DNA from 4 places in the Geodermatophilus sp. SYSU D00705 genome. Region 1 is predicted to be linked to each of the others. Evidence: predicted binding sites of a transcription regulator. Region 1 holds the regulator's gene; each other region holds the start of a gene.
The links. The regulator LexA, encoded in region 1, represses DNA repair genes until DNA is damaged. The targets are predictions, from matches to a motif close to TCGAACANNTGTTCGA.
Positions count from the first base shown of each region.

Region 2: dinB (DNA polymerase IV) is a predicted target of LexA. The motif match lies at 3,225-3,240, and genes of this name have one in related genera.
Region 3: dnaB (replicative DNA helicase) is a predicted target of LexA. The motif match lies at 4,078-4,093, and genes of this name have one in related genera.
Region 4: ruvC (crossover junction endodeoxyribonuclease RuvC) is a predicted target of LexA. The motif match lies at 1,900-1,915, and genes of this name have one in related genera.

Region 1 is NZ_JBJGYT010000017.1:48,714-53,521, reverse strand. Features, by position in the region: gene ACI78Q_RS14665 (hypothetical protein) at 1-104, opposite strand, end outside; gene ACI78Q_RS14660 (LysM peptidoglycan-binding domain-containing protein) at 280-426, opposite strand; gene lexA (transcriptional repressor LexA) at 1,177-1,926, shown strand; gene ACI78Q_RS14650 (hypothetical protein) at 2,036-3,028, opposite strand; gene ACI78Q_RS14645 (phosphatase PAP2 family protein) at 3,072-3,821, opposite strand; gene hflX (GTPase HflX) at 3,992-4,808, opposite strand, start outside.
Region 2 is NZ_JBJGYT010000026.1:57,160-61,967, forward strand. Features, by position in the region: gene ACI78Q_RS18020 (alkaline phosphatase family protein) at 1-217, shown strand, start outside; gene ACI78Q_RS18025 (hypothetical protein) at 327-455, shown strand; gene ACI78Q_RS18030 (sucrase ferredoxin) at 459-1,400, opposite strand; gene ACI78Q_RS18035 (cupin domain-containing protein) at 1,411-2,499, opposite strand; gene ACI78Q_RS18040 (BatC protein) at 2,733-3,041, opposite strand; gene dinB (DNA polymerase IV) at 3,256-4,458, shown strand; gene ACI78Q_RS18050 (DUF3040 domain-containing protein) at 4,644-4,808, shown strand, end outside.
Region 3 is NZ_JBJGYT010000003.1:69,889-74,696, reverse strand. Features, by position in the region: gene ACI78Q_RS03285 (ferredoxin reductase) at 1-720, shown strand, start outside; gene ACI78Q_RS03280 (fatty acid desaturase family protein) at 755-1,954, shown strand; gene ACI78Q_RS03275 (DUF7715 family protein) at 2,060-2,509, opposite strand; gene dnaB (replicative DNA helicase) at 2,609-3,979, opposite strand; gene ACI78Q_RS03265 (RidA family protein) at 4,497-4,808, shown strand, end outside.
Region 4 is NZ_JBJGYT010000046.1:7,281-12,088, forward strand. Features, by position in the region: gene ruvB (Holliday junction branch migration DNA helicase RuvB) at 1-637, opposite strand, end outside; gene ruvA (Holliday junction branch migration protein RuvA) at 634-1,272, opposite strand; gene ruvC (crossover junction endodeoxyribonuclease RuvC) at 1,313-1,879, opposite strand; gene ACI78Q_RS21965 (YebC/PmpR family DNA-binding transcriptional regulator) at 2,105-2,857, opposite strand; gene pdxT (pyridoxal 5'-phosphate synthase glutaminase subunit PdxT) at 2,854-3,513, opposite strand; gene ACI78Q_RS21975 (heparan-alpha-glucosaminide N-acetyltransferase domain-containing protein) at 3,525-4,640, opposite strand; gene pdxS (pyridoxal 5'-phosphate synthase lyase subunit PdxS) at 4,681-4,808, opposite strand, start outside.

The DNA of each region.
Region 1 (4,808 bases):
CAGCCCAGGATCACCCCGGGCCTCCAGGCGCCGTCCACGTGGACCTCGACGCCCTGCGACTGCTCGGTGAAGACCGCTTCCCGGCGGACCGACATCCCTGACACGTCGACGACCGTAGGTCGCGCGACGACCACCGACCGTGAGCGACCGGGCGCGCAGGCTTGACGAACATGAGGCGCGCCTCTTGTCGCTCCCTGGCCCCGCGGCTCCGTCGCCGCAGGTCGGCGCCCGGTCCACCCCGGGCGCCGGGGCCCAGGGCCGCCCGGCGGAGCTGCTCACTCAGGGCAGTCGCAGGACCTGACCAGGGATGACCACGGCGCCGTCGAGGTCGTTCAGTTCCTCGATCGCGTCGACAACGGCGCGGACGTCCTGGTCGTCACCCGCGACGTCGGTGGCGATGGACCACACGGTCTGCCCCGACTGCACGACGACACTGCGCTCACCCGCGAGCCGGAGGTCGTTCGACCCCCCGCCCAGCAGGGGTGCGAGCCAGGATCCCAGGGCCAGCCCGACACCGAGCGCCAGGACCACCGACAGGCGGCGGGCCCGCCGGGTCAGTCGCAGACCGGTGCGCGCCGGCCGCTCCGCACGGCCACACCCACCCCGCACCGGACGACTCGACGGCGACGGGGTCACGCCCGTCGGCGCGGGTCGCGCCGGCCCCGGCACGCCCAGGCGGCCGGTACCCGCCGCGCGGGGCCGGACGCCCCCGGCCACGGCCGATCGCGCCGACCCGCTCGCCGGCCGAGCCGGTGCGGCTGGTCGCGCCGACCCGCTCGCCGGCCGAGCAGACGTGGCCGGTCGCGGGGACCCGGTCGCCGGCCGCGCCGTTCCGGCCCGCGACGGGGCCGGGGACACGACTGCCCGCCGCGGGGAGCCCGGCTCGCGGGGGGACGGGACGGCCCGCAGACGGGGCCGCCACGGCACCTGAACCGCGTCGTCGAACTCCAGCACCGCACGCTGCACGCCTGTCACGACCACTCCTCTCGCCGAGCCCCGGACCGTCGAACGCGTGTTCGATCCGAACGTCTGTTCGATGTCTACCGGATGGCTCCGACGAAAGCCACACCACCCCGCCCCCACTTCGAACACGTGTTTGATCGGGCGCGTCCGGCGCGCTACGGTCGGTCCGGAAGGACGAGACGCGCTGCATGGGCAGCCGGCGAGGAGGCGACGGTGGCGGAGAAGAGTGGGACGTCGGGGAGCCGCCGGAGGACGCCGGCCCCGCCGGCGACCACCGGGACGGCAGCCGTGCGCACGTTCCCCGACCGGGGCGAGGCCGGCGACGGCCTGACCCAGCGTCAGCGGCGCGTGCTCGAGGTCATCCGCGACTCCATCGAGCGCCGCGGCTACCCGCCCTCGGTGCGCGAGATCGGTGAGGCCGTCGGGCTCTCCTCCGCCTCCTCGGTCGCCCACCAGCTGACCGTGCTGCAGAAGAAGGGCTGGCTGCGCCGCGACCCGAACCGGCCCCGGGCTCTCGACGTCCGCCTGCCCGGTGACACCGCCGTGGAGGTCCCGCAGCCGGCCGCCGCCGGGTCCGACGAGACCCCGGCCCCGACGTACGTGCCGCTGGTCGGGCGGATCGCCGCCGGTGGCCCGGTCCTGGCCGAGCAGGCGGTGGAGGACGTGTTCCCCCTGCCCCGCGAACTGGTCGGCGAGGGCACACTGTTCATGCTCAAGGTCGCCGGTGACTCGATGGTGGAGGCGGCCATCTGTGACGGCGACTGGGTCGTCGTGCGCCAGCAGCCGACCGCCGAGAACGGCGAGATCGTCGCCGCGATGCTCGACGGCGAGGCGACGGTGAAGACCTACAAGCGCCGCGACGGGCACGTGTGGCTGCTGCCGCACAACCCGGCGTACGAGCCCATCCCCGGCGACGACGCCACCATCCTCGGCCGCGTCGTCACGGTGCTGCGCCGGGTGTGATCCCTCGGTCCGCCGGGGCCTGACGGTCCTGGCGGACCGGCCCACGGGAGCCGTGCCCCGTCCTCGCGCGCGGTCTGCCCGGCCGCAGTGGAGCGCCCCCGGATACGGCTCAGGTGCGGCGGCGCAGCTTCCCGCCCACCCACACGACAGCGGTGGCCACCAGGGCGGCGACCAGTGCGGCCGGCACCAGCGGGATGCCGCCGTCGGAGGCGGTCAGCAGGCCCGGCAGGGGGCCGCTCGACGACTCCGACGCCGTAGCCGGACCGCCGGCGGCCTGCTCGGCCGCGATCGGCACGACGGTCACGTCGCCGGGCACCCCCTCGCCCGCCACGAGGACCCCGCTGCCGTCCGCGGTGAAGCTGATCGCCTCCCCCTGGGGCGCGTCGGGCAGCGCCATCCGCACCGGCTCCCCCGCGAGGGCGCCGGCGACGTCGGAGCCCGACAGGGGCCACACGTAGGCGTCGGTGTACGTCCGCAGCGCCACGTGGCTCCCGTCGGCCGACACCGCTCCCCCGGTGACCATGAGCTGACCTGCGCGGCCGACCGGCCCACCGGTGGTCCCGGTGAGCGTGAACTCCACGCCGCCCACCTCGGTGAGCGCCACCGTCCCCGACTCGACCAGTGCGGTCACCGGGCGGTACACCTTGCTCGCGCCCAGCACCTCCTTGGAGACGAGGTAGGGCATGCCGTCGGGAGCCAGCAGGAGCGCCTCGACGTCCCGGGCTCCCTCGGGATAGCTGAGCCGGTAGACCGCGGTGCTGCCGTCGGGCCGCAACGCGAGCAGGGCCACGGTGTCGCGGGTGCCCTGGTTGTCGCCGGTGTCGGCCAGCCAGACCGTGCCGTCGGCGGCGAGGGCGAGGTCCTCGGGGTCGTAGGGGTCCACCGCCGCGCTGCGCACCGTGAGCACCCGGCAGGTGGCGTCCAGGACGTACACGTCGAGCTGGTCGCCGCCGTCGTTGATGGCGAGCATCCGGTCACCGACCACGACTAGGCCGGACAACTCCGGCAGTCGCGGGTCGGTGATCTGGCACTGCGTCGACGGGCCCGGCGCCGCGGCGTCCTCGGCGGACGCCGGCAGGGCGGTACCGAGGACGAGCGTCACCGCGAGGGCTGCCCCTGCTGCCAGACGTCGCCCTCCGGCACCGCTACACGGACGGCCGGCCAGCTCGGGCACCCACCCAGCGTGACAGCACGACTGCGTCCAGCCCGTGAACCACGCCCAACAGCAGGATGCCGACCGCCGCTCCCACGACGGCGTCGGTGACCCAGTGGAAGTCCAGCGAGACCATCGCCACCCCGGTCGCCACGGGACCGGCGACGCTGAGCAGCCGGAAGGTCCGCTGGACGGCGGGGGCGAGCCGGAACTCGACGGCCTGCCAGCGGGCCACACCCCACATGAGGACGGCGTTGGCGACGTGGCCGGAGGGATAGGACGCGCCGTCCCGGTAGAAGAACGACCCCGGGTAGGCCGGTGCGGTGCGGCCGGTCCCGTACTTGAAGCCGTAGACGACGACCGTGAGCAGGGCGAGGGCGACCAGCACGCGCAGCAGCGGGACGACGGTGCGCCGACGCACCACGAGGTGGGCGACGAGGCCGGCCAGGACGATGAGGATGAACCCGCGGCCGCCGAGCTGGGTGACCGCCCAGACCGGCCAGTAGGCGGCGGAGTCCTTGAGGTCCCAGGCGCTGACGGTCTCGGAGACGCGCAGGTCCATCCGCTCGAGCGTGCCGCGGCTGAGCAGGTCGACGGTGACGCCCACGGTCACGAGCAGGGCGAGGGTGAGCAGCCACCACGGCGGCCGGCCGGGCGTGACCACGCGGGGGTGCGGCGCGGGCCGGGCGTCGTCCGCGGGCAGCTGTCCCCCGGGACGCCGCTGCACCGCGCCGCTGGTCACACGTCTCACGGTACCGGCCCGTGACGTGGTCGTGACCTCGCCCGACCGGGCGAGGCGCGCCGCCCGAGGGGGCCGCGAGCCCGCGGGACACCGGCCGCCCGCGCGCGGAGCACGGGCCGGACATGCGCGTGGCACCGGCCGGAGGGCCGGTGCCACGGACGAGCGACGGGTCAGGCGACCGGCGCGGCGAACTCCTCCAGGGCGGCGGAGAGGGCGCCGTCGACCCGCGCGGTCAGGCGCGTGCCCCCGGCCTCGTGCTGCTCGCTGAGGACCTCGCCGTCCCGGTGCACCCGGGCGACCAGGTCGCCTCGGTCGTAGGGGACGAGCACGTCGACCTCGACGTCGGGGTGCGGCAGCCGGGCGGCGACGATCTCCCGGAGCTGCTCGATCCCCGCACCGGTGCGGGCGGACACCCACACCGCGCCCGGCAGCGCCCGGCGGAGGGTGAGCACGTCCTCCTCGGTCATCGCGTCGACCTTGTTGACCACGATCAGCTCCGGGACGGACCGCGCGTCGATCTCCTGGAGGACGACGTGGACCGCCTCGATCTGGCCCAGCGGGTCGGGGTCGGAGCCGTCGACGACGTGCAGCAGCAGGTCGGCGGCGGCCACCTCCTCCAGGGTCGACCGGAACGCGTCGACCAGCTGGTGCGGCAGGTGGCGCACGAAGCCCACCGTGTCGGTCAGCGTGTACTCGCGGCCGTCGGGCGACTGGGCCCGGCGCACCGTCGGGTCGAGGGTGGCGAACAGCGCGTTCTCCACCAGCACGCCGGCGCCGGTGAGCCGGTTGAGCAGGCTGGACTTGCCGGCGTTCGTGTAACCGGCGATCGCCACGCTCGGGACGGCGTTGCGCCCGCGGCTGGACCGTTGCGTGGCCCGGGCGGTCGCCATGCCGGCGATCTCCCGGCGCAGCTTGCTCACCCGCGCGCGGATCCGCCTCCGGTCGGTCTCGATCTTGGTCTCACCGGGACCGCGGGTACCGATGCCG
Region 2 (4,808 bases), on a different contig from region 1:
CCGGGACGAGGCGATCGCCAGCGGCGTGTTCGGCCCGGTGGACGACGACCTCGCGCAGCGGATCGGGGACGTCGTCGCCCTCGCCCGTGGCACCTGGGCGCTCACCGCGACCGAGCGGGAGCCCGGTCCCAGCCGGCTGGTCGGCTACCACGGTTCGCTCACCGCGACCGAGCTGGCGATCCCGTTGCTCGCCGCGCGGGGCCGCGCCCTGACTTGAGTGCTGCGTCCCCGCGCGGCCGTTGACGGCGGCGGCCGGGAGGACGGACGACAGTGCCCGGCGACCGGCGCTCGACGTCCCCCTCGATCCCGGCAGGGCGGAGTCCCCGATGACCGCCAGGCGCGCACGCCGCACACCCGTCTGGACCGGCCTGGCCCCCGCGCCGGTCGTCGCGGTGCTCCTCGTGGGGTCGGTGCTGGTCGCGTCCGGCACGGCCGCCGCCGGCGCGGGAGCCTGACCCCTAGACTGCCGGGACCAGCCGCACGTGCCAGACGTGGGTGTGCGCCTCGTGGGTCGCCCGGCAGGTGAGCCGGGCCGCCTCCTCCGACATCCGGCTCTCCACCTCGGCCACCACGTCGCCGCCCGGGCCGGCGAGGGTCACCACCCACCGCTCCACGTCCGAGCCGTGCGGGGTCAGCCGCCGCACCGCGCGCGGCGGCAGGTCGTCGACGCCCAGGAGTGACAGCTCGCCCCGGGCGGCGTGCTGGGCGGCCTGCACCGGCGGCGGGCAGCCGGCGCGGCCGCGCAGCCACGGCAGCGCCACCCGCCCGGCGGCGTGCGCGGCCACCAGCGGGGCGCCGTCGTCGGGCACCTGCCCGTAGTAGAAACCGTGCGGCAGCACCAGCACGTTGGCCGCGAAGCGGTCACCGCCCAGGTGGCTGCACTCCCACACGTCGTCCGACGGCATCAGCCGCGCCAGCGGCCGGCCGCGCAGCGCGCAGCAGGCGTCGTGGCCGCCGTGCGCGCACACCAGGTACGTCGGCCCGGTGGCGGGCTCGCCGACCGAGCCGTCCCACGGGGCGTCGAGCAGTTCGCCGTCCGCGGCGCGGGAGGACCACCACAGCCCCTCCCGCCCGGGCCGGCCGTCGACGTAGGCCCAGCGGCGCGGGGAGTCGGTCAGCCGGTCGCCGGGCCGGCGGACGAGCAGCACCCGCACGTTCTCCACCCGCGCCCGGTGCGCCACCTCCTTGGCGACGTCGGGGTCGAAGCGGGACTGCCGCAGCGCGTCGACGCCCCACGGCCCCGGCTGCTCGATGAGCAGCCAGCGCTGCGCGGGGGAGGCAGTGGCCACCCCGGAGTCGCCGCGGACGAGCGCACGCACCGAGCAGCGGTCGTCGTCGATCCGGCCGACCGGCCGTCCGGGGACCTCCCCGGGGCGGCAGAAGTCGGTCGCGTCCGTCACGCCGGGCGGCTCACGATCCGGTCCCGGGCGCGCGGTCACGCGCCCCATCGTGCCCCGGGACCCGGCCGGGGACGACGGCGTCGGGGACGACCGCGATCGACTCGGTCACCAGCCGCCGCGCGAGGGTCAGCTGGTCGGCGTCGTCGAGGCCGGGCAGGTCGGCGACCTTCAGCTCGCCCGCGGCCAGCAGCGCGGCCAGCGCGGGGCGGGTCGCTGCGGGCGACTCGAGCGACCGGCGCCCGGCGTCCAGCGTCACCCGGTCGCCGTCGGCCTCTCGCAGCCGGCAGCGGAGGCGGGGGCGGACCCGCAGCACGGTGTCGGCGGTCAGGGCCGCGGCGGCGGTCGCCTGGGCCAGGGGCGCCACGGGCTCGGGCCGCACCTGGGCCCAGGTGCGGCTGCGCAGTCGGTCGGCGACCTCGGCGGGGTCGACCCGGTCCAGCCAGCCCTTCAGTGCGGCCACGACCGCCGTGACGTCACCGGTCACCGCCGACGGGTCGGCGAGGTCGAGGCCGAGCGGGAGGGAGCGACGCAGCTCGGGGTCCTCGGCGGCGAGCACGCGCACGAGGTCGAGCGCGGACTCGGCGGCCGCCCAGCGGGTCACCGGGTGAACCCCGATGGTGAGGTGCGCGCTGATCTCGCCCAGCGCGGTCGCCGCGTGCAGGTAGCCCCGGGGCAGGTAGAGGGCGTCGCCGGGGCGCAGCACCGCGTCGATCACCGGCTCGCCCTCGGCGGCGGCGGCCACGGCGGCAGCCCGGTCGTTCCACGGCTGGGTGCGCAGCGGGTCGGGGAGCACCGGCTCGTGGATGCGCCAGTGCTTCTCGCCGGCCACCTGCAGGACGAAGACGTCGTGCACGTCGTAGTGGGCGGAGAACCCGCGCGAGGACGGCGGGGTGATGTAGGCGTTGACCTGCGTGGGGTGTCCCAGGTCGGCGGCGAGCTGGTCGGCGAACTCGATCAGCGGCGGCCACAGCCGGTGCAGCCCCTGGAGGACCACGGTGCTGCCGTCGGCGAACAGTCGCAGCACCGCGTCGGAGGAGATCTGGTCGGCGATCTCCGCGCCGGCGCCGCCGGAGGTGGTGAACCGCTTCGGGTCGACCACCGCGCCGTCCTTGGCGATCCGCAGGAACGGGGTGCGCAGCCCGCGGCGGGACAGCAGCTCGTCGACCGCGGCCAGGTCGAGCAGGTCGGCGAAGGACCCGCCGGTCCGCTCGGCCCGGGTGAGCAGTGGCCGGCGCGACCAGTACTCCTCGGCGAAGACCTGCGGGTCGAGGGCGGTGCACCGACGCAGGGCCGGCCGGGAGTCCGGCCGGCCCTGCGTGGTGGTGGTCTCGGTCAGGCCGAACCGTCCGCGCCGCCGTCGGCACCGCCGTCCGCGCCACCGTCGCCCGCACCGCCGTCGGCGCCTCCGTCCGCGCCACCGTCGGCCCCGCCGTCACCCGCACCGCCGTCGGCGCCTCCGTCCGCGCCACCGTCGGCCCCGCCGTCGGAGCCGCCACCGGAAGCCCCGCCGTCGGCCGGGCCGTGCGCGCCGCTGTCAGCCCCGCCGTCGGCGCCGCCGTCACCCGCGCCGCCGTCGGCACCGCCGTCCGCGCCGCCGTCGCCCACGCCGGCCGTGGTCATGTCATCGTCGTCGAGCGCCATGGGTCTCCGATCACATCGGGTCGCGAGCCACCGGACGGTGGCCCTCCGGGCGTGCTGTACCTCACGCATCCTGCTCTCACACACCCGCTCCGAGCAGCGGGAACGGCGTGTCGGCAACGGCTCGGTCACGACGCGGTGTCGGGGTGCCGGGACCGCGCCGGGGGCGTTACCGTCCTCCCGACGTCGAACACGTGTTCGACGTCGGGAAGGGGTCATGAGCCAGTCCGCCCGTGCTGCCGGGTGCGGCGTGCTGCACGTCGACATGGACGCGTTCTTCGCCAGCGTCGAGGTGCGCCGCCGGCCAGAGCTGGCCGGCACCCCGGTGATCGTCGGCGGGGCCGGCAACCGCGGCGTGGTCACCTCGGCCACCTACGAGGCGCGCCGGTACGGGGTGCACGCCGCGATGCCCACCTCGCGGGCGCTGCGGCTGTGCCCGACGGCGACGGTGCTGCCGGGGGACATGGCGCTCTACGCCGAGGTGTCCCGGTCGGTCATGGCGCTGTTCCGCTCGATCACGCCGCTGGTCGAGCCGCTGAGCCTCGACGAGGCCTTCCTCGACGTCTCCGGGGCGTCCCGGCGGCTCGGCGACGCCGCCGAGATCGGGGAGTACATCCGCGCGCGCGTCTACGACGAGCAGGGCATCACCTGCTCGGTGGGCGTGGCCGGCACCAAGTTCGTGGCCAAGCTGGCCTCCACCTCCGCCAAGCCCGACGGGCTGCGCGTCGTCCGGCCCGCCGAGGTCATGGAGTTCCTGCACCCGCTGCCGGTCGGCGCGCTCTGGGGGGTGGGTGCCAAGACCGAGGAGGTGCTGCTGCGGCTGGGGCTGCGCACCGTCGGCGACCTCGCCCACGTGCCGGCCCGCACGCTGCAGCGGGCGGTGGGCCCCGCGGCCGGCTCCTCCCTGCACGAGCTGGCGTGGGGCCGTGACCCCCGGCGGGTGGTGCCCGACGAGCCGGAGAAGTCCGCCGGGCACGAGGAGACCTTCGCCACGGACGTCGACGACCCCGTGGTCATCCACCGGGAGCTGTTGCGGCTGTCCGAGCGGACGGCGGGCCGGCTGCGCGCGGGTGGCTGGCTGGCCCGCACGGTGAGCATCAAGGTGCGGTTCGCCGACTTCGCCACGATCACCCGGTCCCGCACCCTCGACGTCCCGACCGACGTCGGGCAGGAGCTCTACGACACCGCCCGCGCCCTGTTCGACGCCCTGGGGCTGGAGCGGGCGCGGATCCGGCTGGTGGGGGTCCGGGCCGAGCGGCTGGTCGAGGCCGGCTCGGCGCCCCGGCAGCTGGAGCTCGGCGCCCGGGAGCGCGGCCGCCGGGAGGCCGAGCTCGCCGCCGACCGGGCCGCCCGCCGGTTCGGTGCCGGCGCGGTGCGCCCGGCGACCCTGCTGCACCGCGACCGGCAGCGCACCCGGTGACCGCCGGCGAGGAACCCCGGACGGCGCTCGTTCGTCCTCTCCCTGGAGTCCCCGACCCACTCGCGAGAGTGATCACGGCGGGTCGGGGACGACTCGCCTTTCGCGCCCCGCAAAGGGCTCGTATCCTCGATGTCACCGTCGGCGGCACCTCCGACGGGATGTGTTCAGGCCCCATGGAGGTCGACGTGCCGCTCTCCGAGCACGAGCAGCGTCTGCTGGAGCAGATCGAGCGCGCCCTCGTCGATGACGATCCGAAGTTCGCCTCGCAGGTCCGCACCGGTGACCGTCGGGTCAAGGCCCGCCGCAAGCTGCAACTGGGTGCCCTCCTGCTCCTGGTCGGGATGGCCGTC
Region 3 (4,808 bases), on a different contig from region 1:
CACCTGGTGCACCACACCGAGCCGGGCACCATCGTGCAGCTCGACCAGGCCGCGGGTGAGTTCGTGCTGCCCACGCCGGCTCCGGCGAAGACGCTGTTCATCACCGCGGGCTCCGGGATCACGCCGGTCATGGGCATCCTGCGCAACCACCCCGAGCTCCCCGACGTCGTCCTCGTGCACTCCGCGCCCACCGCCGAGGACGTCGTCTTCGGTGCCGAGCTGCGGGCGCTGGCCGCCGCCGGCCGGATCCGGCTGGTCGAGCAGCACACCGAGACCGCCGGGCTGCTCGACCCCGCGGCGATCACCGCCCTGGTGCCCGACCACGCCGAGCGCGCCACCTGGGCGTGCGGCCCCGTCGGCCTGCTGGAGGCCCTCGAGGAGCACTGGGAGACGGCCGGGCTGGCCGACCGGCTGTTCACCGAGCGGTTCCGCCCCACGACCGTCGTCGCCGGCGAGGGCGGCACCGTCTCCTTCGTGAAGTCGGGCACGACGCTGGAGGCCGACGGCGCGACGACGATCCTCGACGCCGCCGAGGAGGCCGGCGTGCTCATGCCGAGCGGCTGCCGGATGGGCATCTGCTTCGGCTGCGTGCTGCCGCTGCGGGAGGGCGCGGTCCGCGACCTGCGCAACGGCGAGGTCACCACCGCCGCCCCCGGGGACGGCGTCCTCATCCAGACCTGCGTGAGCGCCGCCGCCGGCGCCTGCGACATCGACCACTGACCGACCGCCCCCGAACCCAGCGGAGGACTCACGCGTGACCGTCCTGCAGAAGAAGCCCGTCAACCCGATCGCCCACCTCACCGCCGAGGACGTCGAGCTCATCGGCAAGGAGCTCGACGACATCCGTCAGAGCGTCATCGACACCCGCGGTGCGGCCGACGCGGCCTACATCCGCAAGGTCATCGACGTCCACCGGAAGATCGAGCTCGGCAGCCGCGCGGTGCTGCTGGCCTCGGGCTTCCCGCCCGCCTGGGTGCTCGGGACGATCGGCCTCTCGGTGGCCAAGATCCTCGACAACATGGAGATCGGGCACAACATCCTGCACGGGCAGTGGGACTGGATGCGCGACCCGAAGATCCACTCCACGACGTGGGAGTGGGACATGGCCAGCCCGGCCGAGCAGTGGAAGCACTCGCACAACGAGCTGCACCACACGTACACGAACGTGATCGGCAAGGACAACGACCTCGGCTACGGCATCATGCGCGTCGACGAGGACCAGACGTGGGTGCCGATGTACCTGGGGCAGCCGCTGTGGAGCTTCATCAACGCCTGCTTCTTCGAGTACGGCATCGCCGCCTACGACCTCGAGCTCGGCGCGGTCATCGCGAAGAAGCAGACCGGGGACCCCGAGTTCCGCGCGCGGGCCAAGGCCGTGCTGCGCAAGATCGGCCGGCAGGCACGCAAGGACTACCTCGTCCACCCGCTGCTGTCCGGGCCCAACTTCCTGGCGACCCTGACGGCCAACTTCGTGGCCAACCTGGTGCGCAACCTGTGGTCGAACTCCGTCATCCTCTGCGGGCACTTCCCCGAGGGCGTGGAGACCTTCGAGAAGAAGTCCATCGACGGCGAGACCCGCGGCGAGTGGTACCTGCGGCAGATGCTGGGCTCGGCGAACATCTCCGGGTCGAAGGCCATGCACATCATGACCGGCAACCTGTCGCACCAGATCGAGCACCACCTGTTCCCCGACCTGCCGAGCAACCGGTACGCCGAGATCGCGCCGAGGGTCCGCGACCTGTTCGACCGGTACGGGCTGAACTACCACTCCGCGCCGCTGCCCAAGCAGGTCGCGTCGGCCTGGCACAAGATCATCCGGCTGTCGCTGCCCAACGGCTGGCTGGACAAGACGACGGCGCGGAACCTGCCCTCGCAGCTGGTCATGCTCTACAAGATGAGCACCGGGTCGCCGAAGGTCCGCCGCCGGCTCCTGGCCGAGGCCGCCGCGGCCTGACCCCTGGCCGCCCCTGAGGCGGCGGGAGCCGACGACGAGGCCCGGAGTGCTGGTAGCCGCACTCCGGGTCTCTCGTCGTCCGTGGCCACGACGAGCACGCGCGGCTCAGCTGTCGGAGCCGAACCAGGGGTGGTCCTCCGCGCCGGCCGGCAGCGACCGCCGGCGGACCGAGTCCAGGCGCCGCCCGAGGACCGTGCCCACGGGCCAGCACCGGGCGAAGGACGCCGTCTCGTGCACCGTCTCCTCCACGAGGTCGGCGAAGTCCTCGTCGCCCAGGACATCGGGACCCAGACCGCTCGCGGCGAGATGGGCCTCCAGGGCCAGCTGCAGGTCGCCGAGGGAGAACTCGAGGTCGCGGACCATCGCGGTCGTCGTGCCCCGGTGCGAGCTCAGCCCGGTGAAGGCCCGGCCGCAGCCGCACCCGCCGTCGGGGTCGGGGTCGGCCTGGTCGGCCGCGCAGACGTCACCCACCAGGACCAGCTCGCCCTCGACGGCGAAGCAGAAGTCGCCGTCCCGCTCGCCCTGCCCCGTGTACGTCGCGGTCAACAGCTTCACGCGCCCACCGTGACAGGAGGGTCCGACGGTTTCCGCCGTGACGACAGCCGAGAGGCCCAGGACGACGTCGTCCTGGGCCTCTGGGGGTCTGGGGTCGGGTCAGTTCGCCATGTCCACGAAGCGGCTGTAGTGGCCCTGGAAGGCGACGGTGACGTTCGCGGTGGGGCCGTTGCGGTGCTTGACCAGCATGATGTCGGCCTCGCCGGCCCGCGGGCTCTCCTTCTCGTACATGTCCTCGCGGTGGATCATCATGACCATGTCGGCGTCCTGCTCGATCGAGCCGGACTCACGGAGGTCCGACAGCATCGGCTTCTTGTCCTGACGCTGCTCCGACCCACGGTTCAGCTGGCTCATCGCGATGACCGGGACCTCGAGCTCCTTGGCCAGCAGCTTGAGCGCACGGGAGAACTCCGAGACCTCCTGCTGGCGGCTCTCGACCCGCTTGCCCGAGGTCATCAGCTGGAGGTAGTCGATGACCACGAGCTTGAGGTCGTTGCGCTGCTTGAGCCGCCGCGCCTTGGCCCGGATCTCCATCATCGTCATGTTCGGGGAGTCGTCGATGTAGAGCGGGGCGTCGGCGATCTCGCCCATGCGACGGGCCAGCTTCGACCAGTCCTCGTCGGACAGCGTGCCGGCGCGCATGTGGTGCAGCGGCACCTTCGCCTCGGCCGACAGCAGACGCATGGTGATCTCGTGCTTGCTCATCTCCAGCGAGAAGATGACCGCCGGCAGGTGGTGCTTCACGGTGGCCGAGCGGGCGATGTCCAGGCCGAGGGTCGACTTGCCCACACCGGGGCGGGCCGCGATGACGACCATCTGACCGGCCTGCAGGCCGTTGGTGAGCTCGTCGAGGTCGCGGATGCCCGTGGGCACGCCGCGCGCGGTGCCACCGCGGGAGGCGATGGCGTCCAGCTCGTCCATCGTCGGCTGCAGGACGTCCTCGAGGCGCGCGTAGTCCTCGCTCATGCGCTTCTCGGTGACGTCGTAGATCTCCTGCTGGGCGCGGTCGACGATGTCGTCGACGTCGCCCTTGCCGCCCGCGGCGCCGTAGCCCAGCTGGACCACGCGGGTGCCGGCCTCCACCAGCCGGCGCAGCACCGCCTGCTCGGCCACGATCGCCGCGTAGTAGCCGGCGTTGGCCGCGGTGGGCGTGGACTGGATGAGCGTGTGCAGGTAGACCGCGCCGCCCATCTTCGACAGCTGGTCGGTGCGGTTGAGCTCCGCGGCGACGGTGATCGCGTCGGCCGGCTCGCCACGGCCGTACAGGTCGAGGATGCAGTCGAAGATCACCTGGTGCGCGGGCCGGTAGAAGTCCGGGCCGGCCAGCACCTCGACGACGTCGGCGATCGCGTCCTTGCTCAGCAGCATGCCGCCGAGCACCGACTGCTCGGCCGCGACGTCCTGCGGCGGCTGCCGGTCGTACTCCGGCGCCGTCGGCATCGGTCGGCTGAACTCGTCGGCCACCGCCACGGAGGCTCCTCCATCCACTCACCGGCGCACCCGCGAACAGACCCCGGCCGCCGGCCGGGGCCTGGTGGGGGAAGCACCAGAATCGACGTACACCTGACTCGAACGTCTGTTCGTGTCATTGCTACCGCGCGGCACCGACAGGACGCGCCGGCGGCAGCTCGGGGAGGACGTTAGGAAGCTGAGACGGAGCAGTCCAACACCGCTGTGCACCTCGTTCTGCACAACTTGTGGACAAGTCGGTGGACACAGACGTGTCGACATGTGGAGACAGCGGGGGACGGACGGGCGCCGATCTCCACATCCCGCGCCTGAGCTGCGGGAAGACGACCCACCGGGTGTGGACGGGGAAAATCACCGAGAAATCCGGGTGTCGCCCCCCGGCGTGTCGCGGACCGGTGACCACCCGTCCCACGGGCCACATGTCCACAGCTCCACTCGTGCCCGCCGGTGGTCCACCATGGGCTCCCGCCGCCGACCGCCCCGGACCCGTGGCGGCGGCCGAGGAAGGGAGGCCCCGATGCCCGTCACCCGTACCCCCGTGAACCCCTGGCCGTGGTCGGCCGCCTTCGGCTTCGACCAGGCCGCGCTCGTCGAGGGCGCCGGCAGGGTGCTCGTGTGCTCCGGTCAGGCCGCCGTGAACGCCGAGGGCGTCCCGCAGCACCCAGGCGACCTGGCCGCCCAGGTGGCCCTGAGCCTCGACAACGTCGAGACCGTGCTGAAGGACGGCGGCATGACACTGGCCAACGTCGTCCGGCTGAACGTCTTCACGACCGACGTCGACGGCATCATGACCTGCTGGCCGGCCCTCGCCGAGCGCTTCGCCGCCGCC
Region 4 (4,808 bases), on a different contig from region 1:
GCGAGGCGCTGCGGGCCAGCACCTGCTGCAGCTCGGCCGGCTCGTAGAACTCCATCTGCCCGACGAACCCGAACCGGTCGCGCAGGGGGCCGGTGAGCAGACCGGCCCGGGTGGTGGCCCCGACCAGGGTGAACGGGTTGATCTCCAGCGGGATGGCGGTCGCGCCGGGCCCCTTGCCGACGACGACGTCGACCCGGAAGTCCTCCATCGCCATGTAGAGCAGTTCCTCGGCAGGCCGGGCGATCCGGTGGATCTCGTCGATGAACAGGACGTCGCCGGGTGCGAGGTTGGACAGCATGGCCGCCAGGTCACCGGAGCGCTCGATGGCCGGCCCGCTGGTGATCTTCACCGACGTGCCGAGCTCGGAGCCGATGATCAGCGCCAGGCTGGTCTTGCCGAGCCCGGGCGGGCCGGACAGCAGCACGTGGTCCGGCGGCCGGCCGCGCCGCTTCGCGCCCTCCAGGACCAGGTCGAGCTGGCGGGCCACCTTGGGCTGGCCGATGAAGTCGGCCAGCGAGTGCGGCCGCAGCGCGGACTCGACGACCCGCTCCTCGTCACCGGCCTCCGCCGTCACCGGCTCGTACCGGCCGGCCCCCGCGTCGGCGGCCGACAGCGGCCGGTCGAACGGCCCGCTCACGGCCGGCCCAGCATCCGCAGCGCCTGGCGCAGCAGGACGGCGACCTCGACCGACCCGGTGGCCACGATCTGCTCATCGGCGATCGGCGCCAGCGCGGCGACGGCGCCGTCGGCCTCCTTGCTGGTCCAGCCCAGCCCCACGAGGGCGGAGGCGAGCTGGTCCCGCCACGGCGCGACCGGGGTGACCGGGGGCAGCCCGACGGCCGCCGGCCCGTCCAGCTGGGTGTCGGTCGTGGTGGCACCCAGCCGGTCGCGGAGCTCGAGGATCAGCCGCTCGGCGCCCTTCTTGCCGATGCCGGGCACCTGCATGAGCGCCTTGACGTCGGCCATCGAGACCGCGCGGCGCACCTCGCGCGGCGGGTGGATCGCCAGCACCGCCTGGGCCAGCCGCGGCCCCACGCCGTTGGCGGTCTGCAGCAGCTCGAACAGCTGCCGCTCGTCGTCGTCGGCGAAGCCGTAGAGGGTGAGGCTGTCCTCCCGGACCACCAGGCTGGTCGACAGCCGGGCGCTCTCCCCCACCTGCAGCCGGGCGATGGTGCCCGGCGTGCACTGCACCGCCAGGCCGATGCCGCCGACCTCGACCACGGCGCCGTCGGGCGAGACCGCCGCGACGCGGCCGCTCACACTGGCGATCACCGCGCTCCTCCCGTCGCGGCGAGGCCGCTCCCCTGACCGGTCACCGTGAGACCCCCGTCCACCGCGGCAGGGTCGTGGACCGCACCGGGGCGCCGATGCCACCGGCCAGCGCCGCCACCCGCAGCCGCTGCTGCGCCGGGCCCCGCCAGACGTGGCAGACGGCCAGGGCCAGCGCGTCGGCGGCGTCGGCGGGCTTCGGCGCGGACGCCAGGCCCAGCACGCGGGTGACCATCAGGGTGACCTGCTCCTTGTCGGCGCGGCCGCTGCCGGAGATCGCGGCCTTGACCTCGCTGGGGGTGTGCCAGGCGACGGGGCGGTCGGCCTGGGCCGCGGCCAGCGCGGCGACGCCGGCCGCCTGCGCCGTGCCCGTGGCGGTGCCCTTGTTGTTCTGGGTGAACACCCGCTCGATGGCCACGACGTCGGGCCGGTGCTCGCGCAGCAGCGCCGTCACCGCGGTGTGCAGCTCGAGCAGCCGCAGCTCGAGGTCGAGCTCAGCGGCGGTGCGGACCACGCCCACGCCGACCGCGACCGGCCGCGCGCCGGGCCGCCCGTCGACCACACCCCACCCGCACCGGGTGAGGCCCGGATCGATGCCGAGCACCCGCATGGAGCCCCTCCTGCCGTTGACCGAACTGGTGTTCGACCCACGCTAACCGCCCCCACCGACGGGGAGCCAGGCAACACGCGGTCCAGCCGACGCCGATGGCGATCCGCGGCGCCGCCCGGGGTCCGGCCGGCGCAGCAGCGCGACCAGGTCGGCACGGGCGACCGCGCGGACCAGCGCGCCGGGACCCGCGCGGGACAGGGCGGGACCAGAGGGGACGACGAGTCGTCAGCCGACCCGCTCGAGGACCTCGTCGGAGACGTCGTAGTTGGCGTAGACGTTCTGCACGTCGTCGCAGTCCTCGAGGGCGTCGATGAGGCGGAAGACCTTGCCGGCCGCCTCCTCGTCGAGCTCGACGGTCACGCTCGGCACGAAGCCGGCCTCGGCGGAGTCGTAGTCGATGCCGGCGTCCTGCAGGGCGGTGCGGACGGCGACCAGGTCGGTGGGCTCGCTGACCACCTCGAACGAGTCGCCCTGGTCCCGGACCTCCTCGGCGCCGGCGTCGAGCACGGCCATGAGCACGGTGTCCTCGTCGACGGTGTCGGTCTTCGGCACGACCACGACGCCCTTGCGGGAGAAGAGGTAGGCGACCGAGCCCGGGTCGGCCATCGACCCGCCGTTGCGGGTCATGGCCGTGCGCACCTCCATCGCCGACCGGTTCTTGTTGTCGGTGAGGCACTCGACCAGGACGGCGACACCGCCGGCGGCGTAGCCCTCGTAGGTGATGCCCTGGTAGTCCACGCCGCCGGCCTCCAGGCCCGCGCCGCGCTTGACCGCCCGGTCGATGTTGTCGTTGGGCACCGAGCTCTTCTTCGCCTTCTGGATGGCGTCGAACAGCGTCGGGTTGCCGGCGGGGTCACCGCCGCCGGTGCGGGCGGCGACCTCGATGTTCTTGATCAGCTTGGCGAAGAGCTTGCCGCGCTTGGCGTCGATGCCGGCCTTCTTGTGCTTCGTCGTCGCCCACTTGGAATGGCCGCTCACGACATACCCCTCTCGTCCCCGGCGTCCGCGCCGGCCTGCTGGGCCAGGTGACGGCGGACGATGTCGACGAACAGCGCGTGCACCCGGCGGTCCCCGGTCAGTTCGGGGTGGAAGCTGGTGGCCACCTGGTTCCCCTGGCGGACCGCGACGATCCTACCGTCGGCCTCACCACCGACGACCCGCCCGAGCACCTGCACCCCCGGCCCGGCCTCCTCGACCCACGGCGCCCGGATGAACACCGCGTGCACCGGTCCTCCGGTCAGTCCCTCGAGGGCGACCTCGGACTCGAAGGAGTCCACCTGCCGGCCGAAGGCGTTGCGCCGCACGGTCACGTCGAGCCCGCCGACGGTCACCTGGTCGGGCGGGGCGTCGAGCAGCCGGTCGGCGAGCAGGATCATCCCGGCGCACGAGCCGTAGGCCGGCAGCCCGCCGGCGATGGCGGCGCGCAGCGGTTCGAGCAGCCCGAACCGGGCGGCCAGCTTGCCGATCGTCGTCGACTCGCCGCCGGGGAGGACCACGCCGTCGACGCCGGCCAGCTCCTCGGGACGGCGCACGGGCACCGCCTCCGCGCCGAGCGCGCGCGCCGCGGCCAGGTGCTCACGGACGTCGCCCTGCAGGGCCAGCACGCCGATGACGGGAACGCGGATCTCGGGCACGACCGCCCAGGCTACGGCCCGGCCGCCCGCGTCGAGCTCCAGGTCAGCAGCCGCTCCAGCGGCCCCCGTCCGAGCCGCAGCCGCCAGACCGCGGCGACCACCACGGCGGTCACGGTGAAGCGCACCCACACGTCCCAGCCCGGCTGGACGGGCAGGTCCAACAGCCAGATGGCGACGATCTGCGCGGTGTAGACCGACAGGGCCATCGCCCCGACGGCGGCCAGCGGCCAGACCGGCCACGGGAGGACGTCGGCGAGGACGAGGCACAGGCCGATGACCGCGACGGCGACCCCGGCCGCGCCCACCACCTCGAACGGCGTCCCGCTGTGTGGCTCGGCCCCGGCGAACCAGGCCGGCTCCCAGGCGCCGTCCCGGCCGAAGCCCTGCGCCATGCCGGTGAGGGGGCGCTGCGCGTCCACCCAGCGCGTGCTGAGCCAGCCGCCGCCGTAGCCGGCCACGGCCGCGAACGTCCCGCCGGCGACCAGCGCGGCCCGCACCCCGGCCGAGCGCAGGTCGCTGCGCCCGACGGCCAGGCCGACGAGCACGAACGCCCACCAGATCAGCGCCGGGTAGGTGCCGGTGACGGTCAGGGCGGCCAGCGCCGACCGCGACCGCTCCTGGGCGGTGACCCACTGGCCGGCCTCCAGCACGAGGAACGGCCCGGCCAGCGCGATGACGCCGGCCAGGAGCAGCAGCCACCGGCGGGACCAGCGGAGGAAGGGCAGCGCCAGGACGAACAGCACCGCGTAGACGCCGAGGATGACCGCGACGAACGTGCCGAGGACCTCCAGCACGCCGCCGATCGCGAAGACCCAGGCCGCGCGCACCAGGATGCGCGTGCGGGCCCGGGCGAGCTCCCGGCCGGAGGCCGGGGAGACGCCGCCGGACAGCAGCGCGATCGACACCCCGGCGAGCGTGGCGAACAGCACCGAGGACCGGCCCTCCACCACCGACGGCCACGTGGACGGCGCCGAGCCGAGGTCCCCGGTGACCCCGAGGTGCGCCCCGAACATGCCCAGGACGGCGAGCCCGCGGGCGAGGTCCAGGCCGGCGATGCGGCCGGGCGGGCCCGGGAGCCGGCGGACCCGCCCCGGCCGGTCGTCGACGCGCGCGGACTCCACCGTCACGGCGCGAGAGTAGGGCCCCGGAGCTGCTCCGGGGCGGCGCTCACCAGCCGCGAGTGGCGTACCGCTCGCCCTCGGGCAGGGTGGCGACGTTGATGCCGACCATGGCCTCGCCGAGCCCGCGGGAGACCTTGGCGATGACCGCCGGGTCGTCGAAGAACGTGGTGGCCT